2 regions of the Pseudomonas sp. E315 genome follow, and region 1 is predicted to be linked to the other one. Evidence: predicted binding sites of a transcription regulator. Region 1 holds the regulator's gene; the other holds the start of a gene.
The links. The regulator LexA, encoded in region 1, represses DNA repair genes until DNA is damaged. The targets are predictions, from matches to a motif close to CTGTNTNNNNANACAG.
Positions count from the first base shown of each region.

Region 2: a site for LexA is predicted at 864-879, ahead of recN (DNA repair protein RecN). Genes of this name have one in related genera too.

Region 1 covers NZ_JBUZPJ010000004.1:63,524-66,871, reverse strand. The annotation lists gene nagZ (beta-N-acetylhexosaminidase) at 1-454, opposite strand, end outside; gene ACZRJQ_RS07540 (TetR/AcrR family transcriptional regulator) at 635-1,342, opposite strand; gene lexA (transcriptional repressor LexA) at 1,602-2,210, shown strand; gene sulA (SOS-induced cell division inhibitor SulA) at 2,221-2,694, shown strand; gene ACZRJQ_RS07525 (hypothetical protein) at 2,772-3,005, opposite strand; gene ACZRJQ_RS07520 (DUF6586 family protein) at 3,124-3,348, opposite strand, start outside.
Region 2 covers NZ_JBUZPJ010000017.1:63,414-66,761, forward strand. The annotation lists gene grpE (nucleotide exchange factor GrpE) at 87-653, opposite strand; gene recN (DNA repair protein RecN) at 904-2,586, shown strand; gene fur (ferric iron uptake transcriptional regulator) at 2,683-3,096, opposite strand; gene ACZRJQ_RS19805 (outer membrane protein assembly factor BamE) at 3,195-3,348, shown strand, end outside.

The sequences.
Region 1 (3,348 bases):
TCATGCCGCGAATAAATGCCCCCGCCAAAGTGGCTGCACGCTCAGGATCACCTTCAAATGAACGGCTGCCCACAACAGCACTGCGCTGGTAATCCAGATCCAGCACCGGCGCAAAGCTCAAGTCCAGCCCCACGGCCAAGACCTCTGTGGCCATGATCCAGCCGCACTGCTCAGCCAGATACTCTGCATTGGGGTTATCAGCAATGGCGCGCATGGCAGGCAAGCGCACAAAACCCTGACGCAAACGCTGCACTCGGCCGCCTTCCTGATCAACAGCCAGCAGCAAGTCCGGGCGAATAGCGCGAATCGAAGCGCTCAGCTCTCGCACCTGACGCGGGTGCTCGATGTTGCGCGCAAAAATAATCAGACCGCCCACTTCAGGCTGGCGCAGCAACTGCCGGTCTTCAGCCGTCAGCCACGTACCGGCGACGTCCACCATCAAGGAGCCTTGCAAGGCACAACTCATGGAAAATCCTTTAAAAAGAGAGCGCTTACTCTGCGCTTAACAGGCGCGGACACAGACAAGTGCGCCGCCAAAAGAGGCAACGGCAACGAATTGTAAGGGGGAAGTAAGTCAGGGATAGGCATGGCGGCTAGCTTAGCGGAACTCAGCTGCCACGCCCACCTGCACAGGTCAAACCTTGCTGGCGACCGGCGGTGTTTTAGTGCGCGGACGTAACTGAGCGCTGACCATCGCCGGGTCGACAACACCGCTTTCGGCACGCATGCCAGCCGCGAGGAATGGCACCATCAAACGCATCACCTGCTCAATTGAGGTGTTGACCCCGAAGTCGGTTTCAGCAATGGCACGCAAGGCCTTGATACCCGACATGCTGAACGCCGCAGCACCGAGCATGAAATGCACGCGCCAGAATAATTCGATAGGCGGAATTTGCGGGGCGGCTTCATTGACCAGCAACATGTAGCGGCGAAATACCTTGCCATACATGTCTTCAAGGTAGCGACGCAAGTGGCCTTGGCTCTGGCTGAACGCCAGCCCCAGTAAACGCATGAAGATGGACAAGTCATTGCCACTGCGAGGTTGAATCACCAGCGCCTGCTCCACCAGCATCTCCAGCAACTCTTCAAGGCTGGGTCGATTCTCTGGCTTGGCTTGGCGACGCTCCAACTCACGATCCAGATTGGCGCAAAAAGGGCCCAGAAAACGCGAAAAAACCGCCTGAATCAGTGCCTTCTTTGAGCCGAAATGGTAATTAACCGCTGCGAGGTTAACCCCCGCCTTACTGGTAATCAGCCGTAATGAGGTTTCGGCAAAACCTTTTTCCGCGAACAATTGCTCGGCAGCATCGAGAATGCGTTCAACGGTTTCCGACTGGGCCATGGCTACTCCGCCTGACAAACATTTAAACAGTTGTTTGAAACATACGTTTCAGAATGTAAAAAGTCAAGGCGGGCATTTGCTTGGCGACCGCACGACCCGGCATTTAACCACAGCCTCGGCCAGCAACGCGCCACCTGATAAAGTGCGCAACACTCTGCTTATTGGTGACCGTCCAGCGGACTGCTGGAAATGGAGGATTGCCAATAAGCCTTCACTGTATATAATCCCAGTCACTGTATAAAAAGACAGAGCGATCAACATGCTAAAACTGACGCCACGCCAAGCTGAGATCCTGGCTTTTATCAAGCGATGCCTGGACGACCACGGCTATCCGCCTACCCGTGCCGAGATTGCACAGGAGCTGGGCTTCAAGTCCCCAAATGCGGCCGAAGAGCACCTCAAGGCACTGGCCCGCAAGGGTGCAATCGAAATGACCCCCGGCGCTTCGCGAGGTATTCGCATCCCCGGCTTTGAAACCAAAGCCGACGAATACTCCCTGCCCATCATTGGCCGAGTCGCTGCGGGCGCCCCGATTCTGGCGCAGGAACATGTCGAAGAATCGTGCAACATCAACCCTACCTTCTTCCACCCACGAGCCGACTACCTGCTGCGCGTACAAGGTATGAGCATGAAGGATGTCGGCATCCTCGACGGCGACCTTCTTGCAGTCCACACCTGCCGTGAAGCCCGTAACGGCCAGATTGTTGTCGCTCGCATTGATGACGAAGTGACAGTAAAACGCTTCAAGCGCGAAGGCAGCAAAGTCTGGCTTATCGCTGAAAACCCAGATTTCGCGCCCATTGAAGTCAATCTCAAAGAGCAGGAACTGGTTATCGAAGGCCTGAGCGTAGGCGTTATTCGCCGCTAAAGGAGGCGCCATGCAGTTCCCGCATACACCACTACCTGCACAACTGCCCTTGTTCGAGGTGTTCATGGCCCAACCCATGCCACCTGCAATCAAAGATGTGCTTGATTCACCCTGGAGTGCAGAACCCGAAGTCTTCAGTGAGCTGACGTTACGTGGTGCTGCCGAGAACTGCTTGAACCTGCTTGCCCCCATGCTGCGCGAACTGAGCGAACAACAAGATGCCCGCTGGCTGACGCTTATCGCACCTCCAGCCAGCCTGACGCAAAGCTGGTTACGTGACGCAGGCCTGAACCGCGAGCGCATCCTGTTGTTGCAACCCAACGGCAACAAAAGCGCATTACAACTGACCTGCGAGGCACTGCGGTTGGGGCGCAGTCACACCGTCGTGAGTTGGATCAACCCGCTCAACGCCGCAGCCCGGCAACAGCTCATTGGCGCAGCACGCATGGGCCACGGGCAAAGCCTGAATATTCGCTTGGGTTAAACAGACACCACTGCCACAGGGCCTATGCATAGCGCAAAAGCCAACCTGTGGCACGTATCGACCACAAACCGCTCAGGTCAATGAAGAACCCGCGGCCCGTCGTCTTTTTCCAGTTCGCCTTCTGCCAGCCGACCTGCCATTTGCACGCCGACACTGAGCATGGCTTTAGCCACTTCTACATGTTGCCCTTGAAGAAAGGCCTTGGCGTCTTCGGAAAAGTTCAGCGTCACCAAAGACCCCTCGTCCTCAGCCCGGCGCAACTCGATACGGCCGTCAGGCAATTCGACAATTTCTAGAAAGGACGTTGGCATAAAAGTTTGTTCTCCACGAAAGCGCGGGATTATATCAGTCATCCTTTGGGAATTTGCCAGGTTGTGCGGCGCTTTCGTGACGGACTGATGAATGACTGTACAGTTTCAGCCTAGACCATCAGCACTCATTGAGCCCATCGCGGAAGCGAATCGCCAGCCCCTTAAGGTTCTGGCGCCACTCTTCCAGCGTTTCGCGCGCCAACGCTTGCGGCTCCTCTTGCTCCAAAGTGACGGTTTCAATCAGAGGCTGAAACACATCTGCTTTCACCTTTTTAGGCGCTTGCAGCGGCTGATACAACCCAGCGTGGGTAGCCACTAACTGAGCCAGCCAGCTCTGCGGTGA
Region 2 (3,348 bases), on a different contig from region 1:
ATTTGAATTTTTTTGCCGCAGCAGTAATGACCAACTGCGGCATTACTTAAACGCTTGACATCTAAATGGGGGCCTTGCGACCGATTTCAAGCCTGCTCGTCAATCGATGGCGAAACCGGTGCTGGCGCCTTGCTGACTACGACCATAGCCGGGCGCAGTAAGCGACCATTGAGCTGATACCCTTTTTGAAACACCTTAAGCACGCTATTTGGCTCAAGGTCAGCGCTTTCCTGCATTGCCATCGCTTGGTGATGCTCAGCATTGAAGGGTTCGCCGTGCGGATCAATGGCTTCCAGCTGATAGCGTTTCAGAGTGTCCTGGAACATTTTCAGTGTCAGCTCGATCCCTTCACGCATAGGACGAATGTTTTCGTCGTCCGGGCTCGACAGCTCAAGACCACGCTCAAGACTGTCAATAACCGGCAATAGGTCACCGGCAAATTTTTCCAGCGCAAATTTGTGTGCTTTCTCAACGTCCTGCTCGGCACGGCGACGGACGTTCTGCAGATCGGCAGCTACACGCAGAGCTTGATCATTGGCGGCTGCCAGCTGCTCTTCAAGCACCTGCACACGGGCTACCAGATCTTCGCCTGCTGCATCGGCGGCCTGATTTGCATCTTGATTCTGCGTATCCATAGTCTGTTCGTCTGCCATAGATTTCTCCTTTCAAACTTCGTCCGCGAGCCTGACTCGCGCTTGTGCCAAGGTATATGGGGTCGCAATTTTCAGGTTCAAGAGCCAAAAACCAGTAAGCGTGGTCTTTGCCCCCATCAAACGCCTATCAGAAAAACAAAAACGTCCTAAAAAAACTAAAAAGCCAAGCAAATAGAACTAACGGCACCATTGTCAGCACGAAACAAAACACTGTATAAATAACCAGACATTACGTTTTGGAGCGGCTCCTATGCTGGTGCACCTGTCCGTACACAACTACGCCATCGTTGAACATCTCGACCTAGAGCTCGATCGCGGGATGAGTGTGATCACTGGCGAAACTGGCGCCGGCAAATCAATCATGCTCGACGCACTAGGCCTGACATTAGGTGACCGCGCAGACAGTGGGGTGGTTCGCCCGGGAGCCGATAAAGCTGACATCCTGGCCACCTTCGATCTGAGCGACATTTGCGAAGCACGTGCCTGGCTTACCGAACGAGACCTCGAAGGCGAAGGGCTGTGCATTCTACGCCGCGTTATCACCGCAGAAGGTCGCTCGCGCAGCTATATCAATGGCACGCCTTGCCCGCAAGGCGACCTAAAAGCGCTTGGCGAACTGCTGATTGATATTCACAGCCAACACGAACACCAATCCCTGCTCAAGCCCGAAACTCACCGGCGCCTGCTCGACGAATATGCAGGCGCTACCGATTTGGCTCGCCAGGTACAGCTTGCAGCGCAACGCTGGCGCCAAACCAAGCAAGAGTTTGAGCACCTCTCAAACTCCGGCGATGAGCAGCAAGCCCGTCATCAACTGCTCAGCTACCAGCTTGAAGAGCTGGAAAATCTGGCCCTTGGTGAAAAGGAACTCGAAGAACTGGAGCTAGAACATAAAAACCTGACCAATGCAGAAACCCTGCTCACTATCTGCCGTCAGGTGGTAGAGCAGTGCAGCGAAAGCGATTCCGGCAACGTGCTTAACGCCCTGACAGTCAGCCTCAATCGCCTGTCCAGCATCAATAACAGTACCGGGGCGCTCAATGAGGCCACCGACCTGCTTGCCAGCGCACAAATACAAGTCGAAGAAGCCGTAGGCGAACTCAATCGCTTCCTCGATCATTTCGATGCTGACCCAAGACGTTTGCAGTACCTCGAAGAGCGTCTGGACTCCATTTACACCTTGGCGCGCAAGCATCGAGTACAGCCAACAGATGTCTGCGCCTTGCAGCAAAAATTGATGGATGAACTCGAAACCCTCAATGCTAACGACGAGTCCATTGAGCGCTTGGCCAAAGAACTGACCGCTTTCGCCCGCCATTACCAAGAGTGCGCACGGGAGCTCAGCAGCCTGCGCGCTCAAGCCGCCACCCGCCTTGGTAGCGCCGTCGAAGAAGAAATCCAGCGCCTGGGCATGCCCGGCGGTCGTTTCGTCATTGAACTGCGCCCACAAAGCAGCAACGACCCAATGCCCTACGGCCTTGAACAGGTAGAACTGCTGGTAAGCGCCAACCCCGGGCAGCCACTCAAAGCCTTGGCCAAAGTCGCCTCTGGCGGTGAGTTGTCACGCATTAGCTTGGCGATTCAAGTCATCACCGCGCAAACCTCTCGGGTACCAACGTTAGTATTCGATGAAGTCGACGTAGGGATTGGCGGTCCGACGGCTGAGATCGTAGGCCAACTATTACGCCGTCTCGGAGAGCGGGGCCAAGTGCTGACCGTAACCCACTTGCCGCAAGTCGCTGCGCAATGCCACCAACATCTCTTTGTACACAAGGTTCGAGACAGCGAAGCCACTCGAACAGCCGTGTCCAAATTAAGTCAAAAAGAGCGCGTAGAAGAAGTCGCCCGCATGCTGGGCGGCATCGACCTGACCAAAGAATCACTGGCTCACGCAAAAAAAATGGTAATCACCGCAAAAAATCAGGCCGCTTGACGACGAACGGTCGTTAAAACCTGACCGACAGACAGCACGAAGGCGACTCTAGGGTCGCCTTCGATCGTTTCGCGAACCGAAATTCGCGCGACATGCTTACTTAACTTTTTTACGCACGTACAGCACCAAGTTGTGATCCACCAACTCAACACCGTGCTTGGCAGCGATCGCATGTTGCAGCTTTTCGATGTCTTCGTCGAAAAACTCGATCACTTCGCCGCTGTCCACGTTGACCATATGGTCGTGGTGGCCGCCATCGGCATCTGCCAGCTCAAACACTGCGTGGCCGCCGTCGAAATTATGACGAATAACCAGCCCAGCAGACTCGAATTGAGTCAGTACACGGTAAACCGTGGCCAGCCCAACATCCTCGCCTGCTTGCATAAGAGCCTTGTAAACATCCTCGGCGCTCATGTGACGCTGCTCAGCAGAATCAAGCATTTGTAGAATTTTGACTCGTGGCAGAGTCACCTTAAGACCAGCTTTGCGTAGTTCGCTATTTTCAACCATGGTTAGCTTTCTCGCGGAAGCTGCTTCGCAGCTCCTCTTAATACGGGTATGATCGGCGTTTACGTTGTCCCAGCCAAGATAGTGGAAGTCGCCCACCGATGCAAAACACCAAGCTCTTGCTAACCAGTTTCACCTTTGTGGGACTGCTCGCACTCGCCGGTTGTTCATTCCCCGGGGTTTACAAAATCGACATCCAGCAGGGCAATGTCGTCACGCAGGACATGATAAACCAGTTACGCCCGGGAATGACCC